Regions from separate parts of the Pantoea sp. GW821-FHT03E06 genome, predicted to be linked through region 1. Evidence: predicted binding sites of a transcription regulator. Region 1 holds the regulator's gene; each other region holds the start of a gene.

Region 1 (6,957 bases):
CAGCACGCTCCGCGAGCAGTCGCAGTGGCTGGGAGCATCAAACCTGTTAGGCGAGGCGCTGCGTGCGCAGGTGGCGCGTCTGCCAGAGATGCCAAAATCCCAGCAGATCGATAGCGAGATGGGCCAGCTGCGCGTGCAGCGGCTGCATTACGAGGATCTGCTTGAGCGCCAGCAGGAACTGCGTAAAGCAAAGCAGGATGATGGCTCCCCGTTCAGCAGTGAACAAACCCGCATTCTTGAAGCCCAGCTAAAAACCCAGCGCGAGCTACTGAATTCACTGATTTCTGGCTGCGATACGCTGATTCTGGAAATCACCAAGCTCAAAGTTTCCAATACGCAGCTGCAGGATGCCTTAGCCGAAGTTAAAGATGCGACGCATCGCTATCTATTCTGGACCGCTGACGTTAACACCATCGGCCTGAATTTCCCGGTAGAGATGGCGCAGGATCTTAAGCGTTTGCTGTCGCTGGACACCGCTGGCCAGCTCGGCAAAGCGCTGGCGATGATGTTCACCAACCGCGAAACCGTGTTGCCGATTATTGGTGCGGTGCTACTGGTTGGCTTCAGCATCAGCTCACGCCGTCACTACAACGCCTTTATGCAGCGCTCCGCCAGCCGCGTCGGTAAAGTCACGCAAGACCGCTTCAGCCTGACGCTACGTACCGTATTTTGGTCGATTTTGGTGGCGGTGCCGCTGCCGGTGCTATGGGCGGCACTCGGTTATGGTTTACAGCATGCCTGGCCCTATCCGTTCGCCGTGGCGATTGGCGATGGCATTACCGCCACGCTGCCGTTGCTGTGGGCCTTTATGATCAGCGCCGCCTTTGCCCGTCCGGATGGTTTATTCGTGGTCCATTTCCGCTGGCCACAGGCGCGCGTAGCGCGGGCAATGCGCTATTACTCGCTGTCGGTTGGCTTGATTGTGCCGCTCATCATGCTGCTGATCGCCTTCGCCAATCTCGACGATCCGCAATTCTCAGGCACGCTGGGACGCATCTGTTTCATCCTGATTTGTGGCGCGCTGAGTATTGTTACCGTCAGCCTGAAACGTGCCGGCATTCCGCTTTATCTGGATAAAGAGGGCAACGGCGACAATTTTGTTAACCGCATTCTGTGGAACCTGATGATTGCCTTGCCGCTGGTTGCCGCTTTCGCCTCCTGCATCGGTTATCTCGCCACGGCGCAGGCGCTGCTGGCACGTCTGGAAACGTCGGTGGGCATCTGGTTCTTCCTGCTAGTGATTTATCACATCATCCGCCGCTGGATGCTGATTCAGCGCCGTCGCATCGCCTTTGACCGCGCGCGACAGCGTCGCGCCGATATGCTGGCCAACCGTGCACGCAGTGAAGAAGAGAAAGAGCAGTCAACGCCCGCGAATGCCGACACCATCGAGATTGATGAGCCGAGTATTGACCTGGATGAGATCAGCGCGCAGTCGCTGCGCCTGGTGCGTTCCATTCTCACGCTAATTGCCTTGGTTTCGGTGATTGTGCTGTGGTCTGAAATTCACTCGGCGTTTAGCTTCCTTGATAACATTCCGCTGTGGAACGCCAGCACCACGATTCAAGGTGTTGATAGCGTGCAGGCGATTACGCTGGGCGCGGTGCTGATTGCCATTCTGGTACTGATCATCACCACCCAGCTGGTGCGTAATATGCCTGCTTTGCTCGAGCTGGCGCTGTTACAGCATCTTAGCCTGGCGCCAGGCACCGGCTACGCGATTACCACCCTGACCAAATATGCGCTAATGCTGATTGGTGGCCTGATTGGCTTCTCGATGATGGGGATTGAGTGGTCGAAGCTGCAGTGGCTGGTTGCCGCGTTAGGTCTGGGGTTAGGCTTCGGGATGCAGGAGATATTCGCCAACTTTATCTCCGGCTTGATTATCCTGTTTGAGAAACCGATTCGTATCGGCGATACCGTGACTATTCGCGATCTGACCGGCAGTATTACCCGCATCAACACCCGCGCCACCACCATTACCGACTGGGACCGCAAAGAGATCATTGTGCCGAATAAGGCGTTCATTACTGAGCAATTTGTTAACTGGTCGCTGTCGGATTCGGTTACCCGTGTGGTGCTGACGATTCCGGCTCCTGCCCGCGTAAACAGTGATGAAGTCACCAACATCCTTAAACAGGCAGCCGATCGCTGTACCTATGTGCTTGATATGCCGGCACCGGATGTGTTCCTGGTCGATTTGCAGCAAGGTATCCAGCTGTTTGAACTGCGCGTGCATGCTGCGGAGATGGGACATCGCATGCCGCTGCGCCATGAACTGCATCAGCTGATTCTGCGCGGCTTTGAAGAGCACGGCATTGAGATGCCATTCCCACCGTTCCAGGTGCGTATGGAGACGCTGGGAAAGCAAAACCCCGCCAGCAACGGTGCGCCCGCCAATAAGACCTTCAAATCTGGCGGATTATAAAAACCAAACGCCCGGCTAAAACCGGGCGTTTTTTATTGCCGCTCAGCGTGCATCACTTCACAAACTCTTCGCCCTGCGCGATATCTTTCTTCAGCGTTTCCAGCATGCCGTTCAGCGCTTGCTGTTCGAAAGCACTCAGCGTGCCAAGCGGACGACGCTCAACAATGCCGTTTTTACCCAGCAGCAGCGGCTGTGAGAAGAAACGGGCGTATTCGCCATCGCCTTCTACATAGGCGCACTCCACGACATTGGCTTCGCCTTGCAGCGCGCGAATCAGCGACAGACCGAAACGTGCCGCCGCTTGCCCCATCGACAGCGTCGCCGATCCGCCACCGGCTTTGGCTTCCACCACTTCGGTGCCCGCATTCTGAATACGTTTGGTGAGATCCGCGACTTCCTGCTCGCTGAAGCTTACGCCTTTCACCTGTGACAGCAGCGGCAAAATGGTCACGCCCGAGTGCCCGCCCACCACTGGCACTTCAATCTCGTTAGGTTGCTTGCCTTTCAGCGCCGCCACAAAGGTATTGGCGCGGATAATATCAAGGGTCGAAACGCCAAACAGGCGGTTCTTGTCATATACGCCCGCTTTCTTCAGCACTTCGGCCGCAATTGCCACCGTGGTGTTGACTGGATTGGTGATGACGCCAATCAGCGCTTTAGGCGCGGTGCTGGCAACCTGTTCAATCAGGTTACGTACGATACCGGCGTTAACGTTAAACAGGTCGGCGCGATCCATGCCCGGTTTACGTGCCACACCGGCTGAGATCAGTACTACGTCAGCGCCGTGCAGCGCTGGCGTCGCATCTTCACCGCTGAACCCTTCAACGGTTACGGCAGTAGGAATATGGCTGAGATCCACCGCGACACCCGGGGTTACCGGAGCGATATCATAAAGTGAGAGTGCTGAGCCTGCGGGTAATTGCGTTTTAAGCAGTAGTGCGAGTGCCTGGCCAATACCACCAGCGGCACCGAGAACGGCAACTTTCATCCTGAACTCCTTATTAAGGTGGGGCAGAGATATGCCGAAAATCCATCAGGTTACGAGTTTAATCAACTTCTCAGGCGATAGCGACTAAACCTGTCGCGCACTTAACATCACGCCGCAATCGGCTCCCGAGACATCTCTACTTCAGAAGTCGCCTGAATGATACATTCGCAGCCAGAAGACAATGGACGGCAATGATCATCAATATTTTTGTTACCACCTCAATAATATAACAACATTGCAACCTTCGCTTTGCGCGCCAACCCGCGATTTTGGCGTGCCGAAAAACTCTGGTATGATCTCGCCCCCGCAGGTCATTACCGCGATTCTCTCATCAGATTCATTGCATAAAAATTCATCTAAATGCATAATAATTTATCTGCTGCGGGCCTGTTGCCTGCTGCAACCCTCTTTTTATTGGTAGCTTATGCGAAACCCATCAAAACAAGACGACCTGATTAAGGCGTTCAAAGCCTTATTGAAGGAAGAGAAATTCAGCTCTCAGGGCGAAATCGTGCAGGCGCTGCAGGAAGACGGCTTCGAGAACATCAACCAGTCGAAAGTTTCTCGTATGCTCACCAAGTTCGGTGCAGTGCGTACTCGTAACGCCAAGATGGAAATGGTTTACTGTTTGCCCGCTGAGCTTGGTGTTCCTACTACCACCAGCCCGCTGAAAAATCTGGTGCTTGATATCGACTACAACGATGCGTTGGTGGTCATTCATACCAGCCCGGGCGCTGCGCAGCTGATTGCACGCCTGCTGGATTCGCTCGGCAAAGCCGAAGGCATCCTCGGTACCATCGCCGGTGATGACACCATCTTTATTACGCCCGCACGCACCTTCTCGGTAAAACAGTTGTACGACGCGATTCTGGTTTTATTCGAACAAGAGCTATAAAACCCTGCAGATTACCGGCAGTTCGACTGCCGGTATTATTCCCCTTCTCGCCCCTTATTTAACCAATCTGTCACAAATCCCTTTGTAAATAATAAGTTATCCATATACCCAGCGGTTATCTGCATCTTCCAAAATTGGTACGACCTTTGCTCCTGCTTAACCTAATGCGCTATTTTACACTGCTTTACATTACGTGCTCAGTGTCATTCCCTTCTCATTGCGTATCAGCCAGCGAGATCAACCACGATCTTTCGCACTAAAAGATAATTTGATGTAGATCATTGTTTTTACTTTGAAATAACCGCCTCTGGTTAAGATCCAGGCGTTTTTTATAACTTCAGGTTCTAAAAAAGTGCCATAAGGATAAAGAATTACAACCAAACATTATTAGCTGGATATTAATTTCATGGGTGATTAGATCTATACTTAGTTTCGTGATGCAAATCACACGAAAGAAAAAGATAAAAATAGACGACGAGGAAAAATATCATGAACGTTAAAACTACTATCGCAACTTTAAGTATTCTCTCTGCTCTGTCATTTGGTGCTTTTGCAGCAGATTCTATCAACGCCGAACAGGCCGCGAATCTGCAACCCGCAGGCACCATCAGCGTCAGCGGCGTGGGCGGTTCTCCAATGGATATCCGTCAGCAGCTTAACGATAAAGCCGATCAGCAGGGCGCGAAAGCTTACCGCGTGATCGAGGCGAACACCGGTGACAGCTATCACGCTACCGCTGAATTGTACAAATAAGTTACTGATTCAAGACGCAATGTGAACGGCGACCCGTTTGAGACGCTTTTGCCTCTCAGGTTGCCAGCCCAAATTTCAGGAGAGTGAATCATGAAAACCAAATTAGCTATCGCAGTACTGAGTCTGGCTTCTGTTCTGTCTTTCGGCGCAAGCGCCGCGAGCCTGGTCTCTAACGAGCAAGCTGAACAGCTGCAATCACTGAATCAAACCATTAGCGTGAGCGGTGTAGACGGCGACCAGACCAATGTACGTCAGGAACTGTCACAGAAAGCTGATGCTCAGGGTGCCAGCCATTACCGCATCATTGAGAACAATCGTGGTGATACCTTCCACGTCACTGCTGAACTGTACAAATAATCAATAATCAAACGTCCGGTGCCCAATACGCGCCAGGCAATAGATCGACGACCCGCCTCCCCCTTTTATGCCGCAGGTTGTTGATTAAACGAGGAGAAAATTATGAAAATCAAAACAACCATCGCAACTGCTAGCCTGCTTTCCCTGCTCGCCTTTGGTGCTTCTGCAGCACAACTGGTCACCGAACAACAGGCGCAGAATCTGCAACCTACCGGCAGCACTATTTCAATCAGCGGAACCGGCGGTTCGCCAATGGATTATCGCGCTGAGCTTTCTCAGAAAGCCGATGCGCAAGGCGCCAGCGCTTATAAAGTGATTGAAGCCAAAACCGGCGACAGCTATCACATGACCGCTGAGCTGTATAAGTAATTCCTCGTCAGTTAAGACGAACCCTTTGGCCCCGCTCGCCGGGGCCCTTTTTTACTTTACATTGAAGCGGAGCTGGCCTTCCAGCTCCTCTTCTGCTTCATCAAATAGCAGAATCAAGGCGCCATACCGGCGTTTCTGCCCCTTCCCCAGATTTACAAACTCAATCTCCAGCGGTAGCGGCAGCTGCTCACCGATAATCGCGCCCCAAAGATCGTCGAGATCGTTGATGGCGAGATCGGCAAGAAAAAAACGATCGCTAAACTGTCGGAAGAAATGGGCTTGATCGACGATTTCGTCGAAATCGAAACGCTCAGTTCTCATCATGACGCCCTCATAATTGCAGCGACTAAGCCAGTCCACCCAGATGCAGCGCTTTCACTTCCAGATACTCTTCCATCCCCAGCACCGAACCTTCACGTCCTAGCCCAGACTCTTTCACTCCGCCAAACGGTGCCAGCTCGGTGGAGACCGCACATTCGTTAATACCGATCATGCCCGCCTCCAACGCCGCCGATACGCGGAACACGCGCTGTAAATTCTGCGTGTAGAAATAAGCCGCGAGACCAAATTCAGTATTGTTGGCGCGTTGAATCACCTCTGCTTCATCATCGAAACGGAAGCACGCGGCCACCGGGCCAAACGTCTCTTCCTGGGCCAGCTTCATCCCTTCATGGGCTTCAGTGATAACGGTGGGTTGCCAGAAATTGCCGCCAAGCGGATGGCGTTCACCGCCGACCAGCAGTTTGCCACCTTTACTCAACGCGTCTTTGACGTGTTCCTCGACTTTCTCCAGCGCTGATTTTTCAATCAGCGGCCCGACAATAACGCCCTCTTCCACGCCGTTACCCACTTTGAGTTTGCCAACGGCCTCTGCCAGCTGGTTGACGAAGCGATCGTAGACGGCGTTATGCACATAAAAGCGGTTGACGCTAACGCATACCTGCCCGGCATTACGAAATTTATTGGCAATGGCGCCCTGTACCGCCGCATCAATATCAGCGTCATCAAACACGATGTAAGGCGCATTGCCGCCGAGTTCCATTGAGACTTTTTTCATGGTTTCCGCAGCGTTGCGCATCAGCGTTTTCCCCACGGCAGTTGAACCGGTGAAGGAGATTTTACGCACCACTTTGCTTGCCATAATGGCGTCACTGATCGCATGCGTAT
Region 2 (6,957 bases), 3.2 Mb from region 1:
CCACGCAGTGGAATGATTCGACGCGCATTCAGCAATTTATGCGCGATCGCGGCCTGAAGGATACGCATGCGCTGCAGGCCTGGTTTAACCAGCGCGTCGAGAAAATCCTCGAAGCGCACCAGCGCCGCATGATTGGGTGGGATGAGGTTTACCATCCGGATCTGCCGAAAAGCATTCTGATTCAATCGTGGCAAGGCCAGGACGCACTTGGCACCGTGGCGCAAAATGATTTCCGCGGCATTCTTTCCACCGGGTTTTATCTCGATCAGCCGCAGACCGCCGCTTATCACTACCGTAATGAACCCTGGCCGCAGGGCCTTAACGGTGCGGATCAGCTGCGATCCGGCGAGCAGGCTCAGAGCTGGCAGTTCACCATGCCACGCCTGAAAGGCAGTGTGCTAAAAGGCAGTTTTACCCTGATTGAAAGTAAAAACGGCTGGCGCGGCTTTATTGATTTCAGCGGCAAAGCGCGTCGTATGGTCAGCGATATCCGCTGGCTCTCACCAACGCAGCTGACGTTCAGTGTTGATACGTGGATGGGACCTTTCCAGCCGATGGTGACGCTGACGCAAGACAAGCTGACCGGCTATATGCTGGTGGGCAACGTACGTTACCCAGCAGAAGGCAGCAAGTTGACGCAGCTACCAAAAGGTATTGCGCCATCGCTGCCTACGCCTGAACAGATGCAAAATAATCTGATTGGCGGTGAAGCGGCGCTGTGGGCGGAGAACGTCAATAGCCGGGTGATCGATACGCGCCTGTGGCCGCGCGCCTTTGTGGTGGCCGAGCGATTGTGGTCTGCAAAAGATGTCACCGACAGCGATAACATGTATCGGCGTTTGAGCGCCGTGGATCGCTGGGGCACGATTTCGGTGGGCTTGCAGCAGCATCAGCAAGCGGAAGTGCAGATGATGCGGCTGGCAAACAGCAGCGACATCACGCCGCTGCGCGTGCTGGCCGAAGTGCTTGAACCGGCGCAATACTACACGCGGCAACATCTGAAATTCCAGGCGGGGCATTACGACTACTTTGAACCCTTGAACCGGTTGGCAGATGTGCTGCCCGCCGAGAGCAACGCGGTGCGCTTGCTGGATAAACAGGTCGACCGCCTGATTGCTAACCGCACGGATCACGCGGCGGCACATGCGATCCGCCAGCAACTGCAGCGCTGGCAGAACAACAGTGATGCGGTGATGCCGTTGGTTTTGGGCAATTATCAACTCAAGCCGCTACAGCAGCAGGTGCAGCAGGTTGCTCAGCTGAGCCGAATGGGGCTGGATTTGGTGAACGCGCTGGAGCGTAATCAGGCGTACGGTGCGGGTGAGGTCGCGCAGATGCATGCGCAGCTGGACGCCGCAGCGCAGGTGCAGGATGAAACTGTGCTGGCGTTAGTCAGGCCGCTGGAGAAGCTGCTGCGATCGTTTAAATAGCGGAGGTCGCCATGAATGGCGACCCTATGAAAGGCACGAAGAGTTGTAGGGGGCGCATTGATGCGCACCCTTAACAATCAACGGCGTACCGCGATTGCCTCAATCTCAATCTTCACATCTTTCGGCAGACGCGCCACTTCCACGCAGGAACGCGCTGGGAAGCTGGCGTTGTGCTCGGTGAAGAACGCTTCATACGTCGCGTTCACCGTGGCGAAGTCATTCAGGTCTTTCACAAACACGGTGGTTTTCACAATGTCGCCCACTTTCAGGCCGGCGGCTTCAACAATCGCCTTCACATTTTCCAGCGACTGACGCGCCTGTGCAGACACGTCATCTGCCACGGCGCCGGTGGCCGGATCAACCGGAATCTGGCCAGAAGTGATGATCATACTGCCGAGATCCACGCCCTGCACGTAAGGGCCAATCGCTGCCGGTGCGTTTGAGGTACTGATTTCGCGAGACATTGTTTCTCCTTAATAAGTGCGCGGCCGACCGATGTCCGCCGCGAAATTGCTCGCCCCATTATAGGGACGACGTGGGCGATTACCAGTGACCGAGCACCACGTGGCGCGCAAACTCTTTCTCACAATATTTGCACTTCAGGTGCACATCATCCGCACGCTTTTTCACCGCAAAGCTGGTGAACACCGGCTCGTTACGGCTGATACAGTTGCTGTTTGGGCAAGTCAGCACGCGATCGATACGATCCGGCAAGGTTGGGGCGATCTTCGCCACCACTTCGTATTCATCAATGCGGTTAACCGTAGCGAGCGGAGCATATACCGCTAGCTGGTTGATCTGATCGTCCGTCAGGAAAGTATTCTCAATTTTGATCAGATCCTTGCGCCCCATTTCGCCCGACGGCAAATTGAGGCCGATGGTGATGCGCTGATCGGTTTCAGTCAGGCGGAACAGCGAGAGTAACTTAAAGCCAACCTGCGCGGGAATATGGTCAATCACCGTGCCGCGCTTGATGGCTTCAACCTGCAGTTTATTATCGTGAGTCATCGGTTTACTCCTTACAGTGCCAGTTCGCTATTGAGTACCAACGCCAGCAGTGCCTGGCGGGCGAAGATGCCGTTACCGGCCTGCTGAAAATACCAGGCATGCGGCGTGCTATCGACATCGGTGGTGATCTCATCGATACGTGGCAGCGGATGCAGCACTTTCATGTTATCGCGCGCACCGACCAAATCGGCGGCGCGCAGGATGAACTGCGCTTTGACGTTGGCATATTCCGACGGATCGAGGCGCTCTTTCTGCACGCGCGTCATGTAGAGAATATCGAGTTGTGGCATCACTTCTTCGATGGTGTCGTGGCGCGACCAGGCAATGTTCTGCTCATCCAGCATATCGGTGATGTACGACGGCATCGCCAGCGCATCGGGGGCGATAAAGAAGAAGCGGTTGCCGTCAAACTTCGCCAGCGCCTGCGTCAGTGAATGCACGGTGCGGCCATATTTGAGATCGCCAACCATCGCCACATTCAGGTTATCCAGGCGGCTTTGCGTTTCGCGGATGGTGAAGAGATCGAGCAGCGTTTGCGTCGGATGCTGGTTGGCACCGTCACCGGCATTAAGTATCGGAATGCCGCCGGAAAATTCGGTCGCCAGACGCGCCGCGCCTTCCTGCGGATGTCGCATCACAATGGCATCGACGTAAGTACCAATCACCGAAATGGTATCGGCGAGGGTTTCGCCTTTCTTACCGAGCGAGGTGTTGCTGCCATCCGCAAAGCCGACCACCGACGCACCGAGGCGATGCATCGCAGTTTCAAACGACAGGCGCGTACGCGTTGAAGCCTCAAAGAAGCAGCTGGCGATAACGTTGTGTTTCAGCAGCTCCGGCTGAGGATGCGCTTTGAGCTGGGCGGCAGTATGCAGCACCAGCTCCAGCTCGTCGCGGTTGAGATCGTTAATGGAAATGATGTGCTTGCGATATAGCGGGTTGGCCATAGCGTTCTCCTCTGCGTTGCCGGATTGCGGACAAAAAAAAGCCCCTGCTTAAGGGGCTTTTTTGACGATCGATTGATGACGGAAAGAAACAGCTGCGCCGCCCGCTGTCAGGCGTCGTGGAGCGTCAAGTTGTGCGCTGCGCTGTTGCATGTTTCCTCCGGCAAATTGGGCCGCATTATACGCATTCACTGATTTGCAGCAAGCAAATATCGCGCGCGAGGTAAACGTTTGCTTCGGTGTATTTATCGCTTACCCAACGTTGCAACCATCACCGCTTTGATGGTGTGCATGCGGTTTTCTGCCTGATCGAACACGATGCTGTGCGCCGATTCAAACACCGCATTACTCACTTCCATGCCATCCTGCAAACCGTACTGTTCCGCCATCTGGCGGCCCAAGGTGGTTTTGTCATCATGGAAAGCCGGTAAGCAGTGCAGGAACTTCACCTGCGGATTACCGGTCAGTGCCAGCATGGCGCTGTTCACCTGATACGGACGCAGCAGGGCGATGCGATCTTCCCACACCGATTTGGCTTCGCCCATCGACACCCATACATCCGTATAGATGAAGTCGGCACCTTGCACGCCTTCGGCGATATCTTCGGTCAGCGTGATTTTCCCGCCGGTTTGCTGGGCGGCCACGCGGCATTGTTCTACTAATTCCGCTTCAGGCCAGCAACCTTTTGGCGCCACCAGACGCAGATCAAGACCCACCAGCGCCGCGGCTTCCAGCATGCTGTTGCCCATGTTGTTGCGCGCATCGCCAACGTAAACCAGCGTCATTTCATTCAGCGATTTGCCGGGCAGATGTTCCTGCATGGTTAGCAGATCGGCCAGCAGCTGCGTCGGGTGAAACTCGGTGGTGAGGCCGTTCCACACCGGCACGCCAGCGAACTCCGCTAAGGTTTCTACCAGTTCCTGGCCGTAGCCGCGATACTGGATGCCGTCATACATACGGCCCAGCACGCGCGCGGTGTCTTTCATCGACTCTTTGTGGCCGATTTGGCTACCGCTCGGACCAAGATAGGTGACGTTAGCGCCCTGATCGTAAGCGGCAACTTCGAAAGAGCATCGGGTACGAGTCGAGTCTTTTTCGAAGATGAGCGCGATGTTTTTGCCTTTCAGGTACTGCGTTTCGCTGGCATTTTTCTTGGCGTGTTTTAATTCACCTGCCAGACTCAGCAGAGAATCGATTTCGACTGGGGTAAAATCCAGCAATCTCAGGAAATGTCTTTGATGTAGCTGACTCATACAGCGCTCCGGATACTCGCATTAAAATGAATTAAAATTCAATCTAACCGTATGAATATGCATTTTCAACCCCGCCGTTAAGAAACTTGTTGTTTTGTGTAGTGGCGCGCGAGGCAGTGTGGGAAAATAATTGTATTCAGCCGAATATTTTGAGGACACATCCATGGCATATGAAGCATTGCTGGAAGAACAGCGCGAAGAGACGCGACTGATCATCGAAGAGTTGCTGGAAGACGGCAGCGATCCCGATGCGCTTTACACTATCGAGCATCATCTCTCCTGCAACAATTTCGACTCGCTGGAAAAAGTCGCCGTTGATGCCTTCAAACTGGGCTATGAAGTCAGCGAGCCAGAAGAGCTGGAGCTGGAAGATGGCACTACCGTAATGTGCGTGGATATCCTGAGCGAAGGCGCTCTGAAGCCTGAGTTGATTGATGCGCAGGTTGAGCAACTGGTCAATCTGGCGGGCAGCTACAACGTCGATTACGACGGCTGGGGCACCTACTTTGAAGATCCGGATGCCGAAGATGAAGACGACGATGGCGAGTTCATCGACGACGAAGAAGACAACGGTGTCCGTCACTAAGCCTTCATGGGCGGCGCTCGCCGCCCTGATACTTTCTCCTCGCCAGATAAAGATTGCCGATGAATTACGCTCCACTGTTAGAACCAATCTATCAATTCCTGCATTGCCGCACGCCACAAGCGTGGATTGATGAGGCTCGCAAGCCGGAAAATCTGACGCTGCTGCTTACCGATCACATGGTATGCGAGTTGAAGGCCGCGCAAACCGCGGTGTTTATCATCCGTAAATACGTGGCGGATAAGCCGAGTGGTGATGCCATTCTGGCGTGGCTTAAGCCTTATGAAGATTTTATTTACCGCGATGAGCCGGACAACAACTTCATCAATGCGCACAAGAATTTGACCAAAAGCATCATTGTACGCAACGAGCTACCGTGGGCGGATGATTTGGTGGAGATGATGGTGTTGCTGATTAAAGAGGAACTGCATCACTTCTATCAGGTGTGGGAAATCATGCAGTCGCGCGGTTTGCCCTATCGCAAAATCACCGCCAGCCGTTATGCCAAAGGGTTGATCCGTGAAATCGCCACGTATGAGCCAGATGCGCTGGTGGATAAGTTGATTTGCGGAGCGTACATCGAAGCGCGATCCTGTGAGCGTTTTGCCAGCCTGGCGCCGTATCTGGATGAGCAGCTGGAGAAGTTCTACATTTCGCTGTTGCGATCGGAAGCGCGTCACTATCAGGATTACCTGAAGCTGGCGCAGCAGATTTCGCCGAAGGATATTGCGCCACGGGTGCAGGCGTTTGGTGCCGCAGAAGCGCGCTTAATCAGCGAGCCGGATAGCGAACTGCGGTTTCATAGCGGTGTGCCGGCGGTTTAAGACATTGATTTCTTAGCGGTTACGCGGTGCGCATGAATGCGCACCCTATGTTACACCGTAGGGTCGCCATTTATGGCGACCCCATTCATTACAACACCTTCAACATCCGCACTTCGCAATCCACATGCCCGGTGCAGCCCATCGCGCTATCAATCAGCTCAAACCCCAACGACTCATACAGCTTAATCGCACGCGTCAGGCTACCGGTGGTTTCCAGGTAGCAGCGCTGAAAACCTTGCTGACGTGCATACTCCATGGCGCGCAGCGCCAGATCGCGCGCCAACCCCAAGCCGCGTACCTGCGGCAGGAAATACATCTTCTGCAGCTCGCAAATATCTGGTGCGCTACAGGCCAGCGGTGCAACGCCGCCACCGCCCACCACCACGCCGTCATGCTCGACAATCCAATAAGCGCTGTTGGCTTCGCTATACAACTCGAACAGGCGATCCAGATTGGGATCGGACACGGTGTAGCCTTTGTCCGCCGTTAGACCAAATTCGGCTGATACGTCGCGGATCACCTGCGCGATCAGCGGATTATCGGCGGCTGTAATCGGGCGCACCTTTAAATTGATGGGGGCGTCGGTGGTCATCATTATCTTCCGGTATAAAAAAGCCGGGCAGTGCCCGGCTTCGATTAAGCAATTGGACTGAAGCGCTTACAATGCCGCAATCACGCCCTGCTGTTCAAACAGTTTTGCTTTAGATTGTTCAAGCTCAGCCACGCGCTCACGCTCTTTGGCGACGACCGCTTCCGGCGCACGTGACACAAAGCCTTCATTCGCCAGCTTGGTCTGGATCTTCTCGATTTCGACATCAAGTTTCACCAGCTCTTTCGCCAGGCGCTCCAGCTCGGCTTCTTTGTTCACCAGATCCGCCATTGGGATCAGCAACTCAGCGCCTTCAACAATCTTGG
Region 3 (6,957 bases), 290 kb from region 1:
CCGAAGCCGCCCTTGCAAAATGTGTCGCTTGCCGCGGTATTACTTCTTCTGCTCGTTCAGCGCGCGAATGCGTGAAGAGAGCGAGAACAGACGGATAAAGCCGCCCGCGTGACGGTGATCGTAAACTTCGTCTTCGCCAAAGGTGGCAAACTCTTCTGAGTACAAGCTGTTAGCAGAGGTTTTCTGAATCGCCGTGGCCTGGCCTTTGTACAGCTGCAGCACCACTTCACCGTTCACCTCTTCTGCCAGTGATTCGGCAGCGGCCTGGATAGATTTACGCAGCGGCGCGAACCAGCGGCCATCGTAAACCACGTAAGACATTTCGTGGCCCAGCTGCTCACGCCATTTGAAGCTATCGCGATCCAGCACCAGCTGTTCAACCGCACGCAGCGCGTTCACCATGATGGTGCCGCCCGGAGTTTCATAGCAGCCACGCGACTTAATGCCCACCAGACGGTTTTCCACGATGTCGATACGACCCACGCCGTGTTTCGCGCCCAGCACGTTAAGTTTTTCCAGGCACTGGAACGGGCTCAGCTTCTCGCCGTTCACTGCAACGACGCGGCCTTTCTCGACGGTAACCGTGACGTTTTCTGGCTGATCGGGCGCTTCCAGCGGATCAACGGTCCACACCCAGCAATCTTTATTCGGTGCATTAGCCGGGCTTTCCAGCACGCCACCTTCCGTGGAGATGTGCCATGCGTTCTCATCACGGCTGTAGATTTTTTCCAGCGACGCGGTGGTCGGGATGTTGCGCTCTTTCAGATAATCCAGCAGCGCTTCACGTGAACGCAGGTTCCACTCACGCCATGGCGCAACCACTTTCAGCTGTGGCGCCAGCGCGGTGTAGGTGGTTTCGAAACGCACTTGGTCGTTACCTTTGCCGGTTGCGCCGTGGCACAGCGCATCAGCGCCCACTTTCAATGCCAGCTCAACCTGTGCTTTAGCGATGATGGGACGCGCCATCGACGTTCCCAGCAGGTAAGTGCCTTCGTACAGTGCGCCGGTCTGCAGCACTGGATAAACATATTCGCTGATGAACTCTTCGCGCAGATCCACCACGTGGCACTCAGAAGCGCCGGACTGCAGCGCTTTCTTCTCAACGCCTTCCAGATCGCTACGTTCCTGACCGATATCCGCCACAAACGCCACCACTTCACAGCCGCCATAGTTCTCTTTCAACCACGGAATGATGGCTGAAGTATCGAGGCCGCCTGAATAAGCCAGTACGATTTTTTTGATGTTTTGCGTGCTCATGTCTTAATCCTTGATTATGCGAGAATCCGGGTGCCAATCGACACGCCGTTGAAAAGGGTTGGCAGTTGTTCAGCATGACGCCAGCTGGCGATATCCACCGGGCGACCGAGCGTGCGCGCCGCATCGAGCGCTGCGTTCACTTTCACGATCATGCCATCGGTGATGATGCCCTGGGCGATCAGCTGTTCCGCTTTCGCTGCAGTCATCTCTTCGATGCGCTGACCTTTGCCGTCGAGAATACCGCTGACATCGGATAACAGCACTAAATCGGCACCGAGCGTTGCGGCCAGCGCGGTCGCGGCCTGGTCGGCATTGACGTTCATCAACTCGCCGCCGTCGGTGATACCAATCGAGCTGATCACCGGCATGTAGCCTGCCGCCAGCAAGGTGTTCACCAGCGCCGGATTACCCGGCGTGGCGTTACCAACATGGCCGAGCTCTTCATCGAACTGCGCCACATTGACCAAACCGGCATCGCCTAGGCACAAACCCACGGCGCCGATGCCATATTTCTTCGCCCACGCCAGCAGCGTTTTGTTGGCGGTACCGGCTAACGCACCGGTAATAATGTCAATCTGATCGGCTGGCGTCACGCGCAAACCGTTCTTCTTTTTCACCGGCAGCGCGAGCTTCTTCATCAGCTCGTCCACCACGCAACCGCCGCCGTGCACAATGATCAGCGGACGCTGATGTTCATTGCGATACGCCAGCAGGGCATCAAACAGACGGGCCAGCGCTTCTTCGCTATCCAGCAGCACGCCACCCAGTTTAATGATTAAAGGATTCATTGCGTTATCCGTTGGTTAAATCAGAGACAGCGTTTCGGGGAAGCCGAAACGAATGTTCAAACACTGAACCGCCTGCGATGAGGCGCCTTTCAGCAGGTTATCTTCAGCGGCGACCACAATCAGGTGCTCGCCTTGCATGGCGAAGCCGATATCGCAGAACGGCAAACCGACCACCGCTTTCAGCGCCGGAACGCCTTTGTCATACACGCGCACCAGCGGTTTGTCGTGGTAAGCATGATGGAAGGCCTCGGCCACATCCTGCTGCGTCACGCCCGCTTTCAGGCGGCAGGTGGTGGTCGACAAGATTCCGCGCGGGAAACTGCCCAGATGTGGCGTGAAGATCACTGGCGTGCCGAGATGCGCGACGATTTCCGGATGATGACGATGATTAAACAGGCCGTACGGCTGCAAACTCACTTCACAGAAGCTGGTGGCAACATTAGCTTTGCGCCCTGCACCGCTCACGCCGCTGGTAGCATTAATCACCGGCCACTGTGCATCGTTAAGCAGACCCGCCTCGATGAGTGGTTTCAGCGAAAGCTGTGCTGCGGTTGGGTAGCAACCCGGCACCGCAACCAGCTGCGCGTCTTTGATTTGGTCGTGCTGCCATTCGGCAAGACCGTAAACCGCTTTATCCAGCCAATCCTGATGCTGATGGCTGAAACCGTAATATTGCGTATAGAAAGCGTCGTCGTTGACGCGGAACGCGCCGGAGAGATCGAAGACCACGCAACCTGCTTTGAGGAATTCGGGTGCCAGATCGTGGCTGACTTCGTGGGCAGTCGCGAGGAACACCACATCCACTTTATCGGCCCATTCTGCGGCGTCGCTCAGCGGGTGCAGCGGCAAATCGACAATGCCTTTGAGCTGCGGATGCAAATCCGACAATAACTTTCCAGCATCCGGGCTTTGCGCTGAAACCGCCAAAGCGGTTATGTTCATATGCGGATGGCGATTCAGGTAGGTGGCAAGCTCTACGCCAGCGTAACCACTGGCACCAACGATCAGCGTATTCAACATCAGGCTGTATACCTTATTACAGTCACACGTATCGGGTCGCGGCCTTGCCCCGTTGCCCAGGATGCCGTTTGCAGAAGATTTGATGCTTCACATGCAAGCGACGTTATTGTATTTTTATTCACTATTAATGCATGAATATTGATACATCCTAACCCAAGGACCGTCAACAGTGAAGACAAAATTACCACCTTTTATCGAACTCTACCGCCAGTTGATTGCCACGCCATCAATCAGCGCAACCGACAGCGCACTGGATCAGAGTAATGAAACTTTAATCAATTTGCTGGCCGGCTGGTTCCGCGATATTGGCTTCAGCGTCGAAGTGCAGCCGGTGCCTGGCACGCGGCATAAATTTAATATGTTGGCGCGCAGCGGATTGGGCGCGGGCGGCCTGTTGCTGGCCGGTCATACCGATACTGTACCGTACGATGATGGCCGCTGGACGCGCGATCCCTTCACGCTGACCGAACATGACAACAAGCTTTATGGCTTGGGCACCGCCGATATGAAAGGCTTCTTCGCGTTTATTCTGGATGCGCTGCGTGACGTTGACGTGACCAAACTCAGCAAGCCGCTCTACATCCTCGCAACCGCCGATGAAGAGACCACCATGGCGGGTGCGAAGTATTTCTCTGAATCGACCCAGCTGCGTCCGGATTGCGCCATTATCGGCGAGCCAACGTCGCTCAAACCGGTGCGCGCGCACAAAGGTCATCTATCGAATGTGATCCGTATTCAGGGGCAATCGGGCCACTCCAGCGATCCGTCGCGCGGCGTGAACGCCATCGAACTGATGCATGAATCCATCACTCAACTGATGCAGCTGCGTAACACCTTGAAAGAACGCTACAACCACGACGGCTTTGCTATTCCATATCCAACCATGAACTTTGGCCATATTCATGGCGGCGACGCGGCTAACCGCATCTGCGCCTGCTGTGAATTGCACATGGATATTCGTCCGCTGCCAGGCTTAACTCTGAGCGATTTGGATGGTCTGCTGAACGACGCGTTGGCGCCGGTCAGCGCGCGCTGGCCGGGACGTTTAACCGTGGGCGAGCTGCATCCGCCTATTCCAGGCTACGAATGCCCTGCCGATCATGAGCTGGTGCAAGTGGTGGAGAAACTATTGGGTGTGCCGACTGAAGTGGTGAACTATTGCACTGAAGCGCCATTTATCCAGCAATTGTGCCCAACGCTGGTGTTAGGCCCGGGATCTATCAATCAAGCCCATCAGCCGGATGAGTTTATTGATACCGCATTTATCAAGCCGACTCATGCGCTTATCACCCAGGTTGTGCAGCATTTTTGTCATTGATGAACAACAGATGGGGCATTTCACTGTTAAATCAGCAAATTGCCCCGTCATTGTTCGGGATTTGATAATAAGAATAACTTATCTCGCTTCGCTGCAAGCAAATTCTTTGAATTTCCGCTATTTAGCCGCACATTCATGCGGATTTAAGTCAATTGACGTACAAGAAGATACGTGGCTAGATAAAAGACGATGTTATGCCCGTGGATAATTCCCGTGGGGATATTTAAAAAGATGATGAGGGTGTCAGGGTCCAATGAACGAACAATATTCCGCAATGCGAAGTAATGTCAGTATGCTCGGCAAACTGCTCGGGGATACGATTAAGGATGCACTAGGAGAGAACATCCTCGACCAGGTGGAGACCATCCGTAAACTCTCTAAGTCATCCCGCGCGGGAAATGACACCCATCGTCAGGAACTACTGAACACGCTGCAAAATCTGTCAAATGACGAGCTGCTGCCGGTTGCGCGTGCGTTTAGCCAGTTCCTTAATCTCACCAACGTCGCTGAGCAGTATCAAACCATTTCCCGCAGCGGCGATGGCGCGAATCATCCTGAGCTGCTGAAGAAGACCTTCGAGCGTCTGAAACAGCAAGGTGATATCAGCGAAGCCGCTATCCGCCAGTCGATTGAAGAGCTGTCGCTGGAGCTGGTGCTGACGGCACACCCCACCGAAATTACCCGCCGCACGCTGATCCATATGCTCGGCGAAGTGAACAGCTGTTTACAGCAACTCGATCACAGCGATATCTCTGACTACGAGCGTACGCAGGTGATGCGCCGTCTGCGTCAGCTGGTGGCACAAGCGTGGCATACCGATGAGATCCGCAAATATCGTCCAACGCCCATCGATGAAGCCAAATGGGGCTTTGCCGTGGTGGAAAACAGCCTGTGGCAAGGCGTGCCTGCCTTCCTGCGCGAGCTGAATGAACAGGTGGAAGAGACCTTTGGCATTAAGCTGCCAGTCGATTTCGTGCCGATCAAATTTACCTCGTGGATGGGCGGCGACCGTGACGGCAACCCAAACGTTACCGCACCGATTACCCGCCACGCGATGCAGCTGAGCCGCTGGAAAGCCGCGGACCTGTTCCTGCGTGATATCGGCGTGCTGGTTTCTGAGCTGTCGATGTCCGAATGCAGCGACGAAGTGCGCGAGCTGTGCGGCGATCCGGAAGCGCTGGAGCCGTATCGTATGGTGCTGAAACGCCTGCGCAGCCAGCTGATGACGACACAAGCTTATTTGGAACGTCGTCTGAAAGGCGAGCGCCTGCCGCGTCCGACCGATCTGCTGGTTTCTAACGATCAGCTGTGGGAACCGCTGTTCGCTATCTATCAGTCTTTACAACAGTGCGGCATGGGCATCATCGCCAATGGCCAGCTGCTGGATACGCTGCGCCGCGTGAAGTGCTTCGGCGTGCCGCTGGTGCGTATCGATATCCGTCAGGAGAGCACCCGCCATACCCAGGCGATTGCTGAAGTGACGCGCTATCTCGGCCTCGGTGATTACGAAAGCTGGTCAGAAGCGGACAAACAGGCCTTCCTGATCCGTGAACTGAATTCTAAGCGTCCGCTGTTGCCGCATCAGTGGGAACCTGGCGATGAAACGCGTGAAGTGCTCGATACCTGCAAAGTGGTGGCCGAAGCGCCGCAGGGCTCAATTGCCTCTTACGTGATTTCGATGGCGAAAACGCCGTCAGACGTGTTGGCGGTACATCTGCTGCTGAAAGAAGCCGGTATTCCTTACGCCATGCCGGTGGCGCCGCTGTTCGAAACCCTTGATGACCTCAACAACGCCAATGACGTGATGACGCAGCTGCTGAGCATCGACTGGTATCGCGGCTTTATCAACGGCAAGCAGATGGTGATGATTGGCTATTCCGACTCGGCGAAAGATGCCGGCGTGATGGCCGCCAGCTGGGCGCAATATCAGGCACAGGACGCGCTAATCAAAACCTGTGAGAGCGCCGGCATCACGCTGACGCTGTTCCACGGACGCGGTGGCTCAATTGGCCGTGGCGGCGCACCGGCACACGCCGCGCTGTTGTCACAACCGCCGGGCAGCCTAAAAGGCGGTCTGCGCGTGACCGAACAAGGCGAGATGATTCGCTTCAAATACGGTTTGCCTGAAGTCACTATCGCCAGCCTATCGCTGTATACCGGTGCGATTCTGGAAGCTAACCTGCTGCCACCACCGGAACCGAAGCGCGAATGGCAGGAGATCATGAACGGCCTTTCGGCGCACTCCTGTGCCATGTATCGCGGCTATGTGCGTGAGAATCCCGACTTCGTACCGTACTTCCGTTCGGCAACGCCGGAGCAAGAGCTGGGTAAATTGCCGCTGGGCTCACGTCCGGCAAAACGTCGCCCAACCGGCGGTGTGGAATCGCTGCGCGCCATTCCGTGGATCTTTGCCTGGACGCAAAACCGCCTGATGTTGCCGGCCTGGCTGGGTGCAGGCGCCGCGCTGCAGAAAGCGATGGATGAAGGTCATCAGGATGAGCTGGAAACCATGTGCCGCGATTGGCCGTTCTTCTCGACGCGTCTTGGCATGCTGGAGATGGTGTTCTCGAAAGC

The links. The regulator ArgR, encoded in region 1, controls arginine synthesis, uptake and breakdown. The targets are predictions, from matches to a motif close to ANTGAATAAAAATACANT.
Region 2: the regulator ArgR is predicted to act here: its motif matches at 4,661-4,678, upstream of argF (ornithine carbamoyltransferase).
Region 3: the regulator ArgR is predicted to act here: its motif matches at 3,171-3,188, upstream of argC (N-acetyl-gamma-glutamyl-phosphate reductase).

What each region holds. Positions count from the first base shown of each region.
Region 1 is NZ_JBWKUG010000001.1:3,741,122-3,748,078, forward strand. It holds gene mscM (miniconductance mechanosensitive channel MscM) at 1-2,428, shown strand, start outside; gene mdh (malate dehydrogenase) at 2,481-3,416, opposite strand; gene argR (transcriptional regulator ArgR) at 3,841-4,311, shown strand; gene yhcN (peroxide/acid stress response protein YhcN) at 4,801-5,064, shown strand; gene AC07WB_RS17410 (YdgH/BhsA/McbA-like domain containing protein) at 5,155-5,421, shown strand; gene yhcN (peroxide/acid stress response protein YhcN) at 5,524-5,790, shown strand; gene AC07WB_RS17420 (barstar family protein) at 5,842-6,111, opposite strand; gene AC07WB_RS17425 (NAD-dependent succinate-semialdehyde dehydrogenase) at 6,137-6,957, opposite strand, start outside.
Region 2 is NZ_JBWKUG010000001.1:572,649-579,605, forward strand. It holds gene AC07WB_RS02610 (beta-N-acetylhexosaminidase) at 1-1,430, shown strand, start outside; gene ridA (2-iminobutanoate/2-iminopropanoate deaminase) at 1,508-1,894, opposite strand; gene pyrI (aspartate carbamoyltransferase regulatory subunit) at 1,974-2,438, opposite strand; gene pyrB (aspartate carbamoyltransferase) at 2,450-3,385, opposite strand; gene argF (ornithine carbamoyltransferase) at 3,628-4,635, opposite strand; gene rraB (ribonuclease E inhibitor RraB) at 4,799-5,221, shown strand; gene miaE (tRNA isopentenyl-2-thiomethyl-A-37 hydroxylase MiaE) at 5,281-6,042, shown strand; gene AC07WB_RS02645 (GNAT family N-acetyltransferase) at 6,131-6,634, opposite strand; gene AC07WB_RS02650 (valine--tRNA ligase) at 6,701-6,957, opposite strand, start outside.
Region 3 is NZ_JBWKUG010000001.1:4,027,246-4,034,202, forward strand. It holds gene AC07WB_RS18815 (argininosuccinate synthase) at 40-1,257, opposite strand; gene argB (acetylglutamate kinase) at 1,272-2,045, opposite strand; gene argC (N-acetyl-gamma-glutamyl-phosphate reductase) at 2,061-3,065, opposite strand; gene argE (acetylornithine deacetylase) at 3,235-4,383, shown strand; gene ppc (phosphoenolpyruvate carboxylase) at 4,637-6,957, shown strand, end outside.